Regions from separate parts of the Bradyrhizobium sp. 160 genome, predicted to be linked through region 2. Evidence: predicted binding sites of a transcription regulator. Region 2 holds the regulator's gene; each other region holds the start of a gene.
What was found. Region 2 encodes LexA, which represses DNA repair genes until DNA is damaged. Its sites were predicted from a motif close to TGTTCNNNNTGTGTTCNG; they were not measured.
Positions count from the first base shown of each region.

Region 1: the regulator LexA is predicted to act here: its motif matches at 3,502-3,519, upstream of IVA98_RS05140 (single-stranded DNA-binding protein).
Region 3: the regulator LexA is predicted to act here: its motif matches at 2,961-2,978, upstream of IVA98_RS35290 (ATP-dependent Clp protease adaptor ClpS).

Region 1 is NZ_JADPKD010000008.1:498,257-504,773, reverse strand. It holds gene uvrA (excinuclease ABC subunit UvrA) at 1-1,253, opposite strand, end outside; gene IVA98_RS05150 (outer membrane protein) at 1,540-2,208, opposite strand; gene IVA98_RS05145 (outer membrane protein) at 2,442-3,224, opposite strand; gene IVA98_RS05140 (single-stranded DNA-binding protein) at 3,673-4,167, shown strand; gene IVA98_RS36910 (hypothetical protein) at 4,307-4,429, shown strand; gene gyrA (DNA gyrase subunit A) at 4,523-6,517, shown strand, end outside.
Region 2 is NZ_JADPKD010000008.1:597,058-603,574, forward strand. It holds gene IVA98_RS05595 (S41 family peptidase) at 1-424, opposite strand, end outside; gene IVA98_RS05600 (alpha-hydroxy acid oxidase) at 744-1,877, shown strand; gene IVA98_RS05605 (HAD family hydrolase) at 1,894-2,517, shown strand; gene IVA98_RS05610 (hypothetical protein) at 2,676-2,882, shown strand; gene IVA98_RS05615 (molybdopterin molybdotransferase MoeA) at 3,104-4,315, shown strand; gene lexA (transcriptional repressor LexA) at 4,493-5,194, shown strand; gene IVA98_RS05625 (hypothetical protein) at 5,762-6,196, shown strand; partial or broken gene IVA98_RS05630 (ComEC/Rec2 family competence protein) at 6,337-6,517, opposite strand, start outside.
Region 3 is NZ_JADPKD010000083.1:273,217-279,733, forward strand. It holds gene IVA98_RS35275 (methyl-accepting chemotaxis protein) at 1-1,438, opposite strand, end outside; gene IVA98_RS35280 (enoyl-CoA hydratase) at 1,558-2,328, opposite strand; gene IVA98_RS35285 (MarR family winged helix-turn-helix transcriptional regulator) at 2,325-2,774, opposite strand; gene IVA98_RS35290 (ATP-dependent Clp protease adaptor ClpS) at 3,009-4,736, shown strand; gene IVA98_RS35295 (tannase/feruloyl esterase family alpha/beta hydrolase) at 4,774-6,435, opposite strand; gene serA (phosphoglycerate dehydrogenase) at 6,517-6,517, opposite strand, start outside.

The DNA of each region.
Region 1 (6,517 bases), 99 kb from region 2:
CGGTTGATGTTGGTGATGACGCCCTCGAACGGTTTTTTGGTGTCGTAGGAGCGCACGCCGTCTTCATAGGAGAACTTGATCTCATCCTCGCCGGAGCCGTAGAGAAGCGCGTTTTGCGTCTTCTTGGGCAGATCCTTCCACTTGGTGTCGAGCGTGAACTTGTAGTGCTTGCCGAGCGCGTTCAGTGTCTGCACGTAGTAGGGCGATGATGACTTGGCCCAGGGCGCGATCGCACCCTTGCGCAACGTCAGATCCTTTTCGGGGATGACGAGATCCTCGTCGACATGCTGCTCGACGCCGAGCCCGCCGCAGGCGGGGCAGGCGCCGTAGGGATTGTTGAAGGAAAAGAGTCTCGGCTCGACCTCGGGGATGGTGAAGCCGGAGACCGGGCAGGCGAATTTTTCCGAGAACAGGATGCGCTCGGGCCCGCTCTTGTCGTGGATCTTCGCGGTCTTTTTTTTCTCTTCCGCGGGTGCGGCCGCCGGCGCGTCGGCGAATTCGACGACGGCAAGGCCTTCGGCGAGCTTCAGCGCGGTCTCAAAGCTCTCGGCGAGGCGCTGGCCGATGTCGGCGCGCACCACGATGCGGTCGACCACGACGTCGATGTCGTGCGGGAATTTCTTGTCGAGGGTCGGGGCCTCCGCCAGCTCGTAGAAGGTGCCGTCGATCTTGACGCGCTGAAAGCCCTTCTTGAGCCATTCGGCGAGCTCTTTGCGGTACTCGCCCTTGCGGCCGCGCACGACCGGGGCGAGCAGATAGAGGCGCGTGCCTTCCGGCAACGTCAGCACGCGGTCGACCATCTGCGACACGGTCTGGCTCTCGATCGGCAAGCCGGTGGCCGGCGAATAGGGCACGCCGACCCGCGCCCAGAGCAGGCGCATGTAGTCGTAGATCTCAGTGACGGTGCCGACCGTGGAGCGCGGATTCTTCGAGGTCGTCTTCTGCTCGATCGAGATGGCCGGCGATAGCCCGTCGATCTGATCGACGTCGGGCTTCTGCATCATCTCGAGGAATTGGCGCGCATAGGCCGACAGCGATTCGACGTAGCGGCGCTGGCCTTCGGCGTAGATGGTGTCGAAGGCCAGTGAGGATTTGCCGGAGCCCGACAGCCCCGTGAACACCACCAGCTTGTCGCGGGGAATCTCGACGTCGATGTTCTTGAGGTTGTGCTCGCGCGCGCCACGGATCGTAATCGCGCGCAGGCTTGAGCCCGCGTTCTGTTGTTGGCGCTTGGCCTTGATCACTTCGTCCATCCCGCTGATCCTCAAGGAATCCCAAAGACGCGCGATCACGCCAACGTAAAAGGCGCGCTTCGCCCGGAACCGGGATCGGCGCCGATGGGTATGTCAGCGAACGTAGGAAGAACGCGAGCGGATTTCCAGTGGCACGTGCGAATCGTCAACGGATTGTTGGTGCGCTGGCGGCATCTGGCAGCAGCAGGAGCGAGCGGAACTGCGCGGATCGAGCCGTAAAACAAAAAGGCCGGCGCGAGGCCGGCCTTTCGTGACGATGTGACCTCGGTAGTGATCAGTACTCAGCTCAGTACTTGGCGACCACCGGGCCCCCGAAGTGATAGTTCACGCCGACCTGCACGGTGTGGAAGTTGATCGTGCCGGAGGCCAGCGGAGCGCCAAGGTTAGAGAAGTAGTTCTCGCTGCCGAGGCTACGATAGAGGTACTCGCCCTTGACCGACCACTGCGGAGCGAAGAAAGCTTCGACGCCCGCACCGACGGTCCAGCCGGAATGCCACTTGCTGTCGGAGACGCTCACGCCGAGGGCGCTGACGGTGATCTTGTTGTCGATCCAGGCGTAGCCGCCGGTGCCGTAGAACAGGACGTTGTTGACGGCCCAGCCGATTCGGCCGCGCACAGTGCCGAGCGCATCGGTCTTGGAGGCGACAGTGATGCCAAGTGCGGTTGCCGAAGCGCTCACGTCAGCCCAGGCGCCATCCGCCTCGATACCGAACACGACGTTGCCGGTCTGCCAGTTGTAGCCGGCGGTGCCGCCGACGAAGCCACCCTGCATCCGCGGATCGGACGCGTTTTCCCAAGCGCCGCCGCCGACGACGCCGAGGTAGAAGCCGGTCCAGTTGTAGACGGCGGCCGGAGCGATCGGGGCCTTGGTGTAGGGGCGCGCTGCGAGGTCAGCGGCCGAAGCCGGAGCAGCGAGAGCGAACAAACAGGCCGAAGCCAACAAAACCTTTTTCATTTTTCAACTAATCCCAGTCCCAGTTTCTGTTGTTACCTTCCATGCCGAAGGCAGCGGACTCAACGGCCCAACTAATGCCGTGCTTACACCGCTAAAGCCGCAAGTTGTGTCTCCGAAAAGCCACAACAGCCACAAAACGTCTTGATCACTGACTTATCCGACCGTCTGCTTTGGATAAAACGAAAAAGGCCGGCACGAGGCCGGCCTTTAATCCTTGAACGAAATCAGAGCGATCAGTACCTCGCGACCAGCGGGCCACCAAAGCGGTAATTCAGCCGGACGAGACCGATGTCGACATCCTGGCCAATTCGGTCGCTCCCGAACACAACGCCCGCCGGCGTGGTAAAGCCGATCGTGCGGTGGCCGAGGAAAATGTGGTCGTATTCGACGCCGACCGACCAGTTTGGTGCGAATCCGAATTCCAGACCAGCACCCACCGTACCACCCCAGCGGGTTTCACGTGCCGATGCCAGCAGCGTGCCAGCGCCCGGGGTACCTGCGGCGGCATAGACGTCGTACTTGTCCCCGACCACAGCGGCGCCGCCCTTCACATAGAACAGCACATTGTTCCAGGCATAGCCGACCTGACCAGTGATCAGGCCAAAACTGTCGATGCGAGAGCGGTTACGATCCCCGGTGACCAAAGCGGTGCCAGGGAACAGGGTGCTCACGTTGTCGCCGGAAAAGTCAGCCCAGTTGCCCTGGCCCTCGAAGCCGAACACCCAATTGGTCGACTGCCAGCGATAGCCAATCTGGCCACCGACCGTGCCGCCCGTTGCGTTGTGGCAGCCTTCGCCAACCAGAGTGCCGGTAACAGGCGTCACGAAATCCCAGCACTTGTGGCTCGAACCACCGCCGCCGTTGATACCGATGTAGAAGCCGCTCCAGTCGTAGATTGCGGCAACGGCGGGAGCCGGAGCCTTGGTGTATGGGCGCGCAGCGAGATCTGCCGCGCTTGCGGGAGCCGAGAGGCCCAGCGCCATTGCACCGATTGCACTAAACAGAATCTTATTCATTGCAGTCTCCCCAGTTTCGACCGCTTCTCAAACTCCCCGAAGCGGCTAATGAAGGCGCGACGCCCATATGAACTAATTCCGAGGCAACCCTAGCTTACGAAACCGGCAAAGTCCGTCTCCGAAATGCCACACTCGCTGACCGAATGAGCCAAGCGCAACTTGATGAATGTTAAGCGGTTTCTGCCGTTCGCGGGAACCCAAAAAAGTTCCATCGAGCGACTGCCTTGATCACCACCATCGCGGCTCGAAGAGCCCGATGTCCGCCCCGATCGTCACAAAGAACAAATCTGGAACAAACCCAATGGCGGTGCTATATGTGGGGATAACCCGAGGGGTGATGGGCTGAGCGGCGCCCGCAAGCGTATAGGGTCGCCTCAACGGGCGGCGGAGGAACGCAGAGAGCGGACTCGGCCTTTGAAATTCAGTGGCATTGGAGTGGAGAGCGGCGATGGCGGGAAGCGTCAACAAGGTCATTCTGGTTGGAAATCTCGGCAAGGATCCCGAAATCCGCCGCACCCAGGACGGGCGACCGATCGCCAATTTGAGCATCGCCACCTCTGAGACCTGGCGCGACAAGAACACCGGCGAGCGCAAGGAAAAGACCGAATGGCATCGCGTCGTGATCTTCAATGAAGGGCTGTGCAAGGTCGCCGAGCAGTACCTGAAGAAGGGCGCGAAGGTCTACATCGAGGGCGCGCTCCAGACCCGCAAATGGACCGACCAGAGCGGCGTCGAGAAGTACTCGACCGAGGTCGTGCTCCAGGGCTTCAACTCGACCCTGACGATGCTCGACGGTCGCGGTGGCGGCGGAGGCGGCGGCAGCTTCGGCGACGAACCCAGCGGCGACTTCGGCTCGTCCGGTCCCGTAAGCAGCGCTCCGCGCCGTCCCGTTGCCGCTGGCGGTGGCCGCAACAGCGACATGGACGACGATATCCCGTTCTGAGAACCCGGATCACGCGGCCGAGGCGCATTGCCTGGTCGGGCTCCGCCTGGTGTGCCGTGTCAGCAATTCATGTTCATCGGCGGGGTGGGCTCGGATTTTCCGGGCCCGCTTCATGTTTGACGTGAGCTCGGATTGCGCCATGACAGATATTCTGACAGGGCACTCGCAGCGCGATCTTGAGGCGATGGAGGCCATTGCCGAAGGCCGCTTCCGCACCTGTCGGGAGCGGGGCTCGGAAGGGCTTAAGTTGTTGGAAAAATAGGCGGAAAAATCGCTTGCCCTGACCTTCGCGAGGGTAGTTATCGCGGCCCCGATGCGCTATATGATTCCCAGATAAACCTGACCGGATTTCCCCTTGGCTGACGACGAAAACAAGCCCGGCAACCAGCCGGCGCAACCCTCGGACATTCGCCCCGTCTCCATCCTCGACGAGATGAAGAAGTCCTACCTCGATTACGCCATGAGCGTGATCGTGTCGCGCGCGCTGCCCGACGCGCGCGACGGCCTGAAGCCGGTGCATCGCCGCATCCTGTTCTCGATGAACGAGGAAGGCTATACGCCGGACAAGAAGCACAAGAAGTCGGCCGGTATCGTCGGCGACGTCATGGGCCAATACCATCCGCATGGTGACCAGGCGATCTATGACGCGCTGGTGCGCATGGCGCAGCCTTTTTCGATGCGCGAATTGCTGGTGGACGGGCAGGGCAATTTCGGCTCGGTCGACGGCGATCCGCCGGCGGCGATGCGCTACACCGAGTCGCGCCTAACCAAGATCGCGCTGAAGCTGCTCGACGACATCGACAACGAGACCGTCGACTTTCAGGACAATTACGACGGCTCGAGCAAAGAACCGGTGGTTCTGCCGGCACGGTTCCCTAACCTGCTGGTCAACGGCGCCGGCGGCATCGCCGTCGGCATGGCCACCAACATTCCGCCGCACAATCTCGGCGAGGTCATCGACGCCTGCCTGGCGTTGATCGACAATCCTTCGCTGACCATCGACGAGCTCACCAACATCATCCCGGGCCCGGACTTCCCGACCGGCGGCATCATTCTCGGCCGCCAGGGCATCCGCAGCGCCTACCATCTCGGCCGCGGCTCCATCGTGATGCGTGGCAAGGTCACCTTCGAGACGATCCGGAAGGAGCGCGAGGCGATCGTCATCACCGAGATCCCGTATCAGGTGAATAAGGCGACGATGGTCGAGCGCATCGCCGAGCTCTACAAGGAAAAGAAGATCGAGGGCATCTCCGACCTGCGCGACGAGTCCGACCGTGATGGCTACCGCGTCGTCGTCGAGCTCAAGCGCGATGCCATGCCCGACGTGGTGCTGAATCAGCTCTACAAGTTCACGCCGCTCCAGACCAGCTTCGGCGTCAACGCCGTCGCGCTCGATTCCGGCCGTCCGCAAACGATGAACCTGAAGGACATGCTGACGATCTTCGTCGGCTTCCGGGAGCAGGTCGTCACGCGCCGGACCAAGTACAAGTTGCGCAAGGCGCGCGAGCGCGCGCATGAGCAGGTCGGCCTCGCCATCGCGGTCGCCAACATCGACGAGATCATCAAGGTGATCCGCACCTCGCCCACTCCGGCGGCTGCGCGCGACACCCTGATGACGCGAGACTGGCCGGCGCGCGACGTCGAGGACATCATTACGCTGATCGACGATCCGCGCCACCGCATCAACGAGGACGGCACCATCCGCCTGTCGCTGGATCAGGCCAAGGCCATTCTGGAATTGCGTCTGGCGCGGCTCACTGCGCTTGGCCGCGACGAGATTGGCGACGAGCTGTCAAAACTCGCCGGCGAGATCGGCGACTATCTGGAGATCCTGCGCTCGCGCGCCCGCATCCTCGACATCATCAGGACCGAGCTCGCCGAGGTGAAGGCCGAGTTCGCCACGCCGCGCCGCACCGTGATCATGGAGCAGGAAGGCGAGGTCGAGGATGAGGACCTGATCCAGCGCGAGGACATGGTCGTCACCGTCTCCCACGCCGGCTACGTCAAGCGCGTGCCGCTGTCGGCCTACCGGGCGCAGCGCCGCGGCGGCAAGGGCCGTGCCGGCATGCAGACCCGCGACGAGGATTTCGTCAGCCGCCTGTTCGTCGCCTCTACGCACACGCCGGTGCTGTTCTTCTCCTCACGCGGCCAGGTCTACAAGGAAAAGGTCTGGCGCCTGCCGATGGCTGCGCCGAACGCGCGCGGCAAGGCGCTGATCAACATCCTGCCGTTGGAGCAGGGCGAGCGCATCACCACCATCATGCCGCTGCCCGAGGATGAATCGACCTGGGGCAATCTCGACGTGATGTTCGCCACCACAGGTGGCAACGTCCGGCGCAACAAGCTGTCC
Region 2 (6,517 bases):
CGATCTTGCTGATGAGGTCGCCGGACATGATGCCGGCCTTCGAGGCCGGCGTGTCGTCGATCGGCGAGACGACCTTGACGAGGCCATCCTCCATCGTGACCTCGATGCCGAGCCCGCCAAACTCGCCGGAGGTGGTCTCCTGCATCTCGGTCCAGGCCTTGGCATTCATGTAGCGCGAGTGCGGATCGAGCGAGGTCACCATGCCCGTGATCGCGCCTTCGATCAGCTTGGCATTGTCGGGCTTCTCAACATAGTTCGCCTTGACCCGCTCGAACACTGCGCCGAACAGATTGAGCTGGGAATAGGCATCGTCCGCGCTCGCCGCCGCCCGTGCCGCCCACACGCTGCCGTGGGGACTGGCTACCAGAAGGGTCAGACACACTCCCGTGAGCGCGCCCAGGGGGAACAGCAGGGTTTTCCGCATGGATAGGCTGGCCTTTTGCTTAGCGGTTCTGTTGAGGGCTTATCTCTCGGGCTTGGAAGCCGCCATGCAAATGGCGATCCAGGTCACCTCTCACAACACCATTCTGGTTTCTTCAAGGCCGCCTGGAAGGCCGGCGGCGGTACGCCGGCGAAATCCCTTCGCTTCGGCTTAAACTTTTGGCAACGTTCCGAAACCGCTTCGCGCAACGCGGCATCGGTCGGCCGCCCACGCCTCGCAGCTATGCGATTTTAGGATGGTTTTGGAGGGCCGGACACGCTAGGCGATGGCGACAAGACTTCAAATTCTCGGGAGGACAACAATGAATGACGCGCCCCGCATCCGGCCGGACAGGAACGTCGAACTCGGCGCCAGCAACGAGCCGTTCCAGAACCTGCACGAGTTCATCCGGAAGGCGCGCGCCAACCTCAACCAGAATGCCTGGGACTACATCGTCGGCGCTGCCGAGACCGAGACCACGATGCGCCGCAACCGCATGGCGCTGGACGAGATCGCCTTCCGCCCGCGCGTGCTGCGCGACGTTCGCAAGGTCGACGGCTCCGTCGAGCAGTTCGGCCGCAGGATGCGGCTGCCGGTGGTGCTCGCCCCCGTCGGTGCGCTGGAGATCTTCGATCCCGATGGCGCGGCAAGCGTCGCGCGCGCCGCCGGCACCTTCGGTGCGGCGCACATGTTGAGCTCGGTGTCCGAGCCGGGGCTCGAGAAGACCGGCGAGGCCGCGCCCGACGCGCTGCGGCTCTATCAGCTCTATGTCCGCGGCGACGATGCCTTCGTCGCCGATGTCGTCAGCCGGAGCGAGAAGAACGGCTATGCCGCGTTCTGCCTGACTGTCGACACCGCCCATTACAGCCGTCGCGAACGTGACATCGCCAAGCGCTACGTTCGCGAAAGCCGCCTGCGCGCGACCGGCGGCGATTTCCAGAAGGGTCTGGAATGGCGGACGGTGAAGATGATCAAGGACAAGTTCAGGATCCCACTGATCCTGAAGGGCATCGCCACCGCCGAGGACGCTCAGATCGCGATCGATCACGGTGTCGAGTGGATCTACGTCTCCAACCATGGCGGCCGTCAGCTCGATCACGGCCGCGGCGCCATGCATGTGCTGCCTGAAATCGTCGAGGCGGTGAAGGGCCGCGCCAAGATCATGGTCGATGGCGGCTTCTGCCGCGGCACCGACATCGTCAAGGCGATCGCGGCCGGCGCCGACATCGTCGGCATCGGCCGGCTGCAATGCTGGGCGCTGGCCGCGGCCGGCGAAGCAGGCGTGATGCGAATGCTGGAACTGCTGGAGGACGAAGTGCTGCGCTGCCTCGGCCTCCTGGGTGCCACCTCGTTCGCCGAAGTCGACAAATCCTGCCTGCATCAGGCGACCGCAACGAATGCGCCGAGCGTGTTCAGCGCGTTCCCGCTGTTCGACCACGAGCCCTACCGATACTGAAAAGTGAAAGAACGCGATGACCTCACTCTCCCCCGGTAGCGCCGATGCGCTCCTGTTCGATCTCGGCCGCGTGGTGCTCGATATCGATTTCTCCAAGGCGATCGCCTGCTGGGCGGGGCATGCGGGCTGCCAGCCCGAGGCCATCGTCGCACGCTATGTGCGTGACGAGGCCTACCGGCTGCACGAGGTCGGCAAGATCAGCGACGAGGATTATTTCCAATCGCTGCGTTCATCGCTCGGGATCGGCATTTCCGACGCGCAATTTCTGGAGGGATGGAACGCGATCTTCGCCGGCGAGATGCCTGAGATCGCCGAGCTCTTGCCGCGCGCGGCGAAGCAGGTGCCGCTATATGCCTTCTCCAACACCAACCGGCCACATGTCGACTATTTCTCGAAGGAATATGCCGGGGTGCTCGGGCATTTCCGCGAGCTCTATCTGTCGTCCAGCATCGGCCTGCGCAAACCGGATGCAGAGGCGTTCGATCATGTCGTGGCGGCGATCGGCCTGCCAGCCAGCCGAATCGTCTTCTTCGACGACCTTGCCGAGAACATCGAGGGGGCGCGAGCGCGTGGACTGACGGCGGTGCATGTCACCTCGCCCGGTGATGTCGGCAAGGCCTTGCTAGCGTTGGGAATTTGACCACCGATGCCGACCGGATCGGGTCGGGTTCCGGGCACCCAAATCCGCTCGGGTAGGGACCAATTCACTTTGTACATTTTTGTACAGAGTTCCGGGAACGGAATACCTCCCTCCGGACTCTATGAGTCCGTTGGGACGTCTACATCGGACTTATTCTCGTGCTGGGCAAAGCCTACCTCACAAAGCAAGCCTCCTTGCTGCTCGAATTCGCCAAGACCACCTCGGATTCGCGCCTCTCCGCCAAGCTGATCAGCAAGGCCGCCGACCTAAAGTCGCAGGCCGATCCGCTGCCGGACAAGGATCAAAGCCCCAAAGCTCCGGACGTGACAGCCGGCGTCAGTTCGGGCGAACAGACGCAGAGTTGATCCGATGCTGGCCGTGGCGCTCATCCTTGTCGTCCTCGCCATGGCTATCCTCGTACCGGTCTGTCTCGCCTTCCGGATCATGCCGTGACCGGTCTGCGCACGATTCTTCATGACGGAGATCACGCAGGATAAATCATCCTGTCGGCGCCTTTGCCTCACGCCTGCACTCGGCTAGAACTTTCGCCGCCCATTGCCGATATGCTCAGCAGGAGTTTCCGCCCTTGGCCTTGATGCCGGTTTCTGACGCGCTTGCCGCGGTGCTGGCAGGTGCGGAGCCGCTGCCTGAAGCGATGGTTTCCCTCAACGAGGCCTATCATCGCGTGCTCGCACGCGATGTCGCGGCGCTGCGCACACAGCCGCCGGAAGCAATGTCGGCGATGGACGGCTACGCGGTGCGCGCGAGCGATGCAACAAAGCTCGATAGTGCGCTCACCTTGATTGGCGAGGTGGCGGCGGGTCGTCCATTCGCGGGAACGCTGGGCCCCGGCGAAGCCGTGCGGATCTTCACCGGCGGCGTCATTCCCAACGGTGCCGACGCAGTCGTGATCCAGGAGGACACGGTTGCGGACGGCAAGCGCATCACGATCAAGGAAGCCGCCATTGCCGGCCGCCACATCCGCCCCGCGGGCGTCGACTTCTCCGAAGGCGACCTGCTCCTGCGCAAGGGAACCCGTCTCACCGAGCGCGATCTCGCACTCGCCGCCGCCATGAATCATCCGCAGCTTGCCGTCTGCCGCCGTCCGAAGGTCGCGATCCTCGCCACCGGCGACGAACTGGTAATGCCGGGAACCACGCCCGGTCGCGGCCAGATCGTCTATTCCAACGGCTACGCCCTGCACGCGCTCGCCCGCAGCGAGGGGGCCGATACCATCGACCTTGGCATTGTCGCCGATACGCTGGAGGCCACCACTGCCGGCATCCGCCGCGCCCGCGAGAGCGGCGCCGAGATCCTGGTCACGAGCGGCGGCGCGTCGGTCGGCGACCACGATCTGGTCCAGCAGGCGCTGAGGGACGAAGGCGTCGCGATGGCGTTCTGGAAGATCGCGATGCGCCCGGGCAAGCCGATGATGCATGGGCGGCTCGGCGCGATGCGCGTGATCGGCCTGCCGGGTAATCCCGTGTCATCCTACGTGTGCGCCTTCCTGTTCCTGGTGCCGCTGATTCGCGCCTTGTCGGGACGATCCGTGATTCATCACCGACAAGAGCGCGCCGTGCTCGGCCGCGATGTGGACGCAAACGATATGCGCGCGGACTATCTGCGCGCACATCTGGAGACGCGCGACGACGGCACGCTGGTGGCCCTTCCCGTCGATCACCAGGATTCCTCGCTGCTTGCGAATCTCGCTGCAGCACAGGCACTTCTCGTCCGCGCACCGTTCGCTCCGAAGGCAGAGGCCGGCTCGCCTTGCGAGGTGCTGCGCCTGCCCGTCTGAACGCATCCACTACACGCGTTCCGCGAACTTTGCCGCGTTCACGGTAAATTAAGCAGTTGCGGAACACATATGGAACATATAGTGTCCGTTCATGATTTGTTTCGAGCATGTAGCGGTCTACCGCTCCAATTCAGCGTCTCGGAATCGAACGACATCAACCGGGGGACTTTGGTCGAGATGTTAACGCGCAAACAATACGAGCTTCTGCGGTTCATCAGCGAACGTCTGAAGGAAAGCGGCGTGCCGCCCTCCTTCGACGAGATGAAGGATGCGCTCGACCTGCGCTCGAAATCGGGCATCCATCGCCTGATCACTGCGCTCGAGGAGCGCGGCTTCATCCGCCGCCTGCCCAACCGCGCCCGCGCCATCGAGGTGATCAAGCTGCCCGAGCTCCAGGCCGCCGCCGGCAGCCGCCGCGGCTTCACGCCGAGCGTCATCGAGGGCAATCTCGGCAAGGTGCGCGCGAGCTCCAGTTCTTCCGCGGACGAGGGCGAGCGTCCCGTTGCGGTGCCCGTGATGGGTCGCATCGCGGCCGGCACGCCGATCGAAGCGTTGCAGACCCGCAGTCACACCATCAGCGTGCCGCCCGACATGCTCGGCTCAGGCGAGCACTACGCACTCGAAGTGCGCGGCGATTCGATGGTCGAAGCTGGCATTCTCGATGGCGACATGGCGCTGATCCAGCGTAACGAGAGCGCCGATACCGGCGACATCGTGGTGGCCCTGATCGACGACGAGGAAGCGACGCTCAAGCGCTTCCGCCGCCGGGGGGCGTCGATCGCGCTCGAGCCCGCCAATGCCGCCTATGAGGTGCGCATCCTGCCGCCGAACCGGGTGAAGATTCAGGGCAAGCTGATCGGGCTGTACCGCAAGTACTGAGACGAGCTAGCGGTCATTCGATACCAATGATTCCGATTGGAGCGGACGACGGTCCGCTCCAGCTGGATAGTCTTTTGGTCTTGCGCAGATTATCCGGCCCCTCTCTCCGGCGCTCCATCCTCGGCATGCGGCCCCAAGCACTCATCGCTTGTGAAGAGATCTTAGGAGATTACGATGTGCAGGATCGCCTTAAGCGCCTTCGCAGCGTGCTGATCGCTTGATCGGCCGCGCAAGCATTCGCAACTCAATTGCAGCACCACGCACGCAAGTCGGCGCACGCAGGGAGCGAGCATTTCCGCAACGCCCGAACTGCCATCGACCGACAGCCACGGCGAAGCTGGCCACATTCCCCTGGTCGGCGCCCGTAGGCCACGGGCGCTCGCATCCGCCGAATGCACTGAAGCGAGCTTTGTTCCTATGGCTTCGGGAAAGATAATGTGATCGCGTCCGGCAACGCCAGCCGCAGATTTGCCTACAACGGAGCAGAGCGTTACGTGCTTCCACTCTGATAGAGGCTTGCGCCTCCGAAGGAGGCGCGGGTTGCTATCTTCGAATGAGGAGCACCCGATGTGTGACTACAGCCTGCATGCCGTTGCATCTCGCCCCGCCGAAGTCGGCGAGACGATCGTGTCGACAACGTTCCGCGGCACCTCAACGCGCGGCTTTGCTTCCGCGGCCGATCCGACCGTGGCCGTCTGCCTGCTGCCGGGAACGGAGCTCGCCTTCGCCGACAACGTCCGTTACGATAATCGCTGGATCTGGACGCGCACCATCAACTCCCGCGTCGGCAAGTTCGGCAAGATCGATCCGCACATACCCGACCGCCATCATGACGCGATCGAATTCCCCGACGGCAAATACGTGCTGGTGACGCAGCTCGTCGAAGGCCAGCGCGCAACCGTGCTGCAATTGCCGGTGACGCAGCCGGTCAGCGAGCGCGAGCACAAGCCGCAGATCGTCGCCGATAGCCGGTCGACGATCACGCGCTTGCCGATTGGCTGAGCCGTCCCCGCCCGCGGGGTCGGGCCAGGATTGAAATTGCCATCGCCGGCCGAGGCCGGCGAGATGGTAAGATTTAATGCTGCGGAACGTCCGGTCGGACCCGGACCTACTCTTCGCGTTTGTTTTTAATCGTCCGGCGCCTAATCGTCGACCTGCAGGTCGGTCTCCGCCGGCGTTGCATCCCGGTTGCGGGCCGCGGCCGTCCTCGGCACAAGGCTGCCGTCGAAATCACCCTCGCCGGCGCCGGCCGGCAGCCAGGGACGGCTTGTGCCTCTTGCTCTCACCGCCTGAATCGCAAAGCCGTCACCACGCTGCGTCAAT
Region 3 (6,517 bases), on a different contig from region 2:
TCGCCGCCGCGATGGTCTCGAGATTGTTGGTGGCCTGCTCGGCCGCGGAGGAGACCGCCGCGGTCTGGCTGCTCGATTGTGAGACCAGCGAGCGCACGCCGCTGGCGGTGTCATCGAGCTCCCGCGTCGAGGCCGCAACACTCTGGATGACAGCCTGCACGGTGTCGTCGAAGCTGTGGCAGGCGGAATCGACGGTGCCGGAGCGGGCGAGCTGGAGCGCCTGCTGGGATTCGCGTTCCCGGCCGAGGCGCTCGGCGGTCGCAGCACTTTCGCGCAGACTTTCGAGCGCGGCGGCCATGGTGCCGAACTCGTCAGGATGCCGGGATTGCGGCACCGGCGTCGCATAGTCGCGTGCGCTGATGCGGGCGATGGCGTCGAGAATGGCGCGCACCGGGCGCATCAGGCGATTGCGCACCACAAACACACCGGCCAGGGTCACGGCCAGCGCCACGAGGAATGCCAGCGACTGCACGATCAGATTGGTGAGGGCTTTATTCTGAACGGTCTCCGCGCGCGCGATCGACTGGTCGAGGGCTTTGTTCGCGACAGCGACGATGGACGCGAACGGCGACTGGCACAACGCGTTCCATTCCGAAGCGGGCATCGCGGGGCGGCCGCTGCCGTCGAGGTTCTTGGTCAGTTCGCCGATCTGCTTGAGCACTCCATCGGTCTTGGCCCGTGCCTCCTTGGCCGCATTGGCGAGGTCCGCCGTCACGTCGGGCGCAGCCAGCAGCTCCTCCATGCCGGTCCAGCCGGCGCTGACGATGCCGTTCCAGCTGGCCACGGTCTGCTTCTGGGTCTCGTCGAGCGGCTTGGAGCTGTTGACGTTCGGGCGCAGGGTCGAGCACTGGATGCCATAGCGGTCGCGCACCTGCCAGGCGAGGCGGCGAGCCTGGATCATGCGGGCGATGAAAGGATCGTTCATCCAGGCGCGGTTCGACACCGCCGTGGACGCGAGATTGGCAGTCTCGATCACCTTCGTGACGGAATCGTACCAGGCGGCGGTGCGCTCCACCTTGCGCTCGCCGCGCGGCAGCCGGGCCTCCTCGTAGAACAGCTGGAATTTCGGCGCGGCCTCGCTCCAGCGCTGCTTCAAGGTGTTTGCGAGCTCGTCGCGCCGGCCGAATTCCACGGTGGAGAGCGCGGCGATGATGGCGTCAAAGCCGGCCTGCTCTGCCTTTTCGGCGGCGCCGAGCTTGGCACGCGGATCGTCCTCGCCGAGCAGCGCGCTCTGGGCATCGCCGCGATTGTTGCGCAAGGACAGCACGCCCTGGAAGATCGCCTTGTCCGCGTTCGCAAGCCGTTCGGTCTCCAGACTGTCGCTGTAGCGGCCGAAGGCCCCGAACATCTGGATCGCCGTGCTGGCCAGCGCGCCGGCGGCCAGCAGGGCCATCAAAGTCAGGAGAAGCGAGCTTACCGATTTCTTAAACATTGCCATGGGTCGGGGGCCTACTCTTCACGAGCAGCCACCTTGCACCGCGACATGCCAAGGTTTGGTTAAGGCTTTAATCGAATACCTGGGTTGTGCCCGCTGCGCCTGCGGCAGGCCGCGTTCCCTCACGCAACCCTGGTGAAATCCGGCGGTCGGCGCTCGGCAAAGGCAGTGAATGCCTCGCGCGCTTCGGCGGTACGCAGGCGCTGCGCGAACTGCTCGCCCTCCGCGTTCAGCTGCGCAACCAGCGCCTCGCCATTGCGCATCAGCTTCTTGGTGGCGATGAGCGCACCGGCCGGCTGGCGGGCCAGGCGCTGCGCGAGCGCAAGCGCCTCGGCATCGAGCGTGTCGAGCGGCACCACCCGGTTGGCGAGGCCCCATTCCAGCGCGGCCTGCGCCGGCACGGTCTCGCCAAGTGCGAACATCTCGTAAGCTCGGGCGTAGCCGATCCGCGCCGGCATCAACAGGCTGGAGGCCGCTTCCGGCACTAGCGCGAGGCTGACGAAGGGCGTCGACAATTGCGCATTGTCGGCGAGCACGACGAGATCGCAATGCAGCAGCATGGTGGTGCCGACGCCGACGGCGCGGCCCTGCACCGCCGCAACCAGCGGCCGGGTGCAACGTGCCAGCGACTGAATGAACCGCACGACGTTGCGGCTGCCTTCCGACTTGCCCGCTGCAACCGCGGCAAATTCGCCGACGTCGTTGCCGGCAGTAAACATGTCGCCCTCGCCGCGGATCAGGATCACGCGAGCGGACGGATCGAACTCGGCGGATTCGATACTGTCGGCGAGCTTGCCGTACATCGCGTCCGTCAGCGCGTTCTTCTTGTCGGGGCGCGCCAGCGTGAGGGTAAGAATTCCGCTGTTGTTCTCGATCCGGACGTGCTCGGTCATTCGTCTGCTCCTCTTGGAAACTTGTCCTGAATGCTCATCAGCCAGCGTGCGACGATGTCGATCTCCGCAGCCGTAAATCCCTCCGTCAGCGCCGCGTTGACCTCCGCCGCGCCTGCTTTCGCCTGCGCCAGCGCGCTGCGCCCCTTCGGCGTCAGCCAGATCCGCCAGGCGCGCCCGTCCTCGTGGTCGGCCCGCCGCTCGATCAGTTTGGCGGCTGCCGTGCGATCGACCAGGCCGGAAATACCGGCCGGGCCAAGATCCAGCGCCGCGCCCGCCTCGCCGATCAGCACACCATCCTGCTTGCCGAGAATGAACAGCAGCCCGGCCTGCGCCGGCGTGACCTCGCTCTCGGGGCGAGCCGCCATCCAGCGCTGCAACCGGCGTTGCGCGACGCTCAGCAGGTAGATCAGGCGATGGTGGCTCGCTGCGGCTTCCTTATTTCGCATACGAAATATATAATGCGAGGCCAATCGCGTTGTCAAAGAGGGGTTGCCGATGCGGCATGGCCATGGCGATCGCGGTCGTGCCGATCGTCAAGCCGACGCGGCACGAAGGCGGCGAGTGGGATGGCGCATTGAAATTCCATCGGGAATTTGACGCACCCGTTGGCGCTTGACGGCCGCCCTCCTTTATGTTCCATATTTGTTCTTCACTCGTTTTGGTTGCAATAGGATCATTTCATGACGAAGGATGCGCGCGGCGAGCGCGAGCCGGCTCAGCTCGTGATTCACAATGATGACGAAACGCCGGACGAGTTTGTCATCGGGTTGCTCCGCCAGGTTTTTGGCAAATCGGAGCGTGAAGCGGCCGCGGTGATAGCGCGGGTCGAGCGGGAGGAGAAGGCCACTTGCGGTCCGTACCCGCAATCGGTCGCCGAGGCGCTGTTCAAGTCGGCTCAGCAATATATCTGGCTCGGCCAACATCCGCTGAGGATCACGCTTGAAGAGATTAAGACCCCCTGCGAGCTCTGCGGCAAGCCTGAGGGACAGACCGATGTTCGGATCGGGAGCCGCACGGTCTGGCTGTGCAGCGACTGCATTCGCGCAGCAGACACCGTGAACACACCGCAAGAGCCGGAAGAGGAGTTCGAATACGCTTGCGACGTGCTTGACTGGCATTTTGCCAACGTCTCGCGTAGCAATCTCGTGACCACCATCCGCCAGTTTCCCGGCCATATGCGGGTCGATGTCCAGGCAGCGATCGAGGGACTGTTCGGCAAGTCGATCCGGCTGTTCGGGCTGAACGAAGAACAGCGCTACGAAACGCTGTCGATCTCACGGCTCCTCCGCGATGGCCGCAATGCGCTCGCGATTGCTCCGCTGCAATATTCCGACGTGGATGTCGGCGAGAAGAGCCCGGTCAAATGTCTCGATAACGGCCTCTGGCTGTGCGAGCAGGATGGCCTTCGTTACGCGGTCTTGCTGTGTGCCCACCGCGAATACAGCCGAGAACCGGGAATTCGGATCGAGATCCTCGTGCCGGCAGGCACCGCGGGCGCGGCACTCGTGCAGCAGTGTTTTGGCGAGCTGGAGCAGGCCGTGCAAGCTGCGCGCAGCTATCGCGGCAAGATCCTGTCCCTCGACGCCGATTCCGACTATCGCGGCCGCTCGCGCGGCATCACGGTGCATCGGCTGCCGCCGGTTGCGCGCGATGAGGTGATCCTGCCCGAACAGACCCTGCGGCTGCTCAATCGCAACGTTCTGACTTTCGTCAACACCCGAGATCAATTGCGCCGGCTCGGCCAGTCGACACGTAAGGGCATCTTGCTTTACGGACCGCCGGGCACCGGCAAGACCCATACGATCCGCTATCTGGCAACTCATTTGCCCGGGCACACGACACTGATCATCACCGCCGAGCAAATCGGGCTTCTCGGCGCTTATATGAGTCTGGCACGGCTGCTCCAGCCGTCGATGGTCGTTATCGAGGATGTCGATCTCATCGCCCGCGACCGCGACGACATGGGGCCGTGCGAAGAATCCATGCTGAACAAGTTGCTCAACGAGATGGACGGGCTGAAGGAGGACGCGGACATCCTGTTCGTCCTGACCACCAACCGGCCTGAGGACCTCGAAGGCGCCCTCGCCGGCCGCCCGGGCCGCATCGATCAGGCCATCGAAGTCCCGCTGCCGGACGAGACCGGCCGCGGCAAGCTGGTCCGGCTCTACGGCAAGGGGCTGCCGCTCGACGATGCAATCATCGCAGAAGCGGCCCGCCGCAGTGAGGGCACGAGCTGTGCCTTCATCAAGGAATTGATGCGACGGCTTGCGCAAGGGAGCCTCGCGCGAGACGGTGGCAATTCCGTCGTGTCTGCCGACATCGACGAGGCGCTCGACGACATGTTGTTCTCCGGCGGCAAACTCAATGCGCAATTGCTCGGAGGCGCACAGGCGATGGCGACGAGATAACGCCTACCCACCGAAGTGGCGGGCTTGGACTGAGCGTTTACGGCGCGCAGGTGAAGCTCGAGGCCTCCGTCACCGGGCCCGACTTGTAATGAGGCCAGGCCGGCCAGCGGCACAGCGGCATCGCGCGCAGCGTCGCGAACGACGGCGCTTCGACCTTCTGCTCGGCGACTTCGAGATCGCCGGGCGCCTTGCCCTGCTCGACCCAGTCGACCAGCACGTTCAGCATGTCAACATTGGCCGGCGCGCCGGAGCCGACATGGTCGACCCCGGGCGCGGTGTAGAGCCGCGCGAACTCCGCGGTCTCCGCCTTACCGAGCTTGCGCTCGACGCTGTCGAAATAGCGGATGCCGGCATAGGGGCTCTGCGCATAGTCGGCCATGTGCTCGAGCATGATCAGCCGGCCGCCGCGCATCCGGAAGCGGCTAAGGTCGGGATCGGTCGAGTCCATCAGCGTGGAGATCTCGAGCAGCCGCGCCTTGTGCTCCTCAACCTTGTAGGTCGTGACGTCGAGCTTGGGATCGCGCGCAAATACATATTGGATGCCGCCGGCGCCGTAGATCCAGGCGATGCCGTTGTTGGGCGCAGGCGGCTGCGCGGGCGGCGCGGTGCCGAGCCACCATGCGACCCAGCCGCCGGTCGGGCCGATTGCCGGCGTGTCCTCGCCGGAGACGCCCCAGCCCGGATAATCGTCGAGACCATTGGCGAGCGCGAACGGGAATTTGTAGGGCGCGTGCAGCGTGTTGACGGCCTTGATCTGCGCGTCAGTGAGGCACTGATCGCCGCTCTCGCCCGCCGCGCAGCGCAGCGTCTCGACCTTGAACGCCGCCTTGCAGGAAACGGGATCCTGCACCAGCGCATCGTCGGAGCCGTCGGCCTTGTCGCAGGCCGCGCGCACGGCATCACCGACGAGCTTGACCTGCGCCGGATTGATCCAGCCCTCGCCCATGGTCACGAGGCCCGAGCGGGTGCCGGCATGCTGCAAGCCGACCCAGTTGATGACGGGGACGCGGGCGAAGATGCCGTCGAAATCGTCGGGATAACGCTGCGCCATGGTAAGGCCTTCGCGGCCGCCTTCGGACGAGCCCATGAAGTACATCTTGTCCGGCTTCCTGCCGTAGGCGCGCTGCATCAGCGCAACCGCAGCATCGCGCACCTTCTTGTAGGCGCGATGGGCGAAATTCTCGAACGCTTCGTCGTTGAGCGCGAACAGCTGCGGCGGCTCGCCCTGCTTGGTCTCGTGGCCGGAATCGGTGCCATAGGTGACGAAGCCGCGCGCGAGCGGTGACGGCTTGTCGAAGGGATAGGCCGGCGGCAGCGCAAGGCCGGTGATCAGCACGCCGTTGAAACCGCCGCCGCCATATTGCAGCGAGCGCCCGTTCCATTCGGCGGGAAGGTTGACCTGGAATTTGATCGGCGGCGCCTTGGGGTCGGTGGGATCGATGTGGCCGAGCACCTTGCAGAAGCGCGGATTGGCCGGCGTGATGCGCCCCGACGGGGTCGGCCCGCGCTCGGCGACGGCGAGTTGCGACGGCGCCAGCAATGTCGCGGAATCAATCTTCACCGCATCAGTGCCGCCAACAAGACCGTTGCAGACCGTCTCGGCGTCGTCTGTCAGCGTCGCCGCCGAGGCGCTACCCGCAATCAATGCAGCCGCCGTCCCTACGAGCAGCGCACGGAGCTTCGCACGCATTTGCGCCATGGTTCCCCCTGTTTTCTGTTCTCGTTCGATCCGTCAGGAGGCCGCATTGAAGGCGACCTACCGCCGGCCGTCAATGATGCGC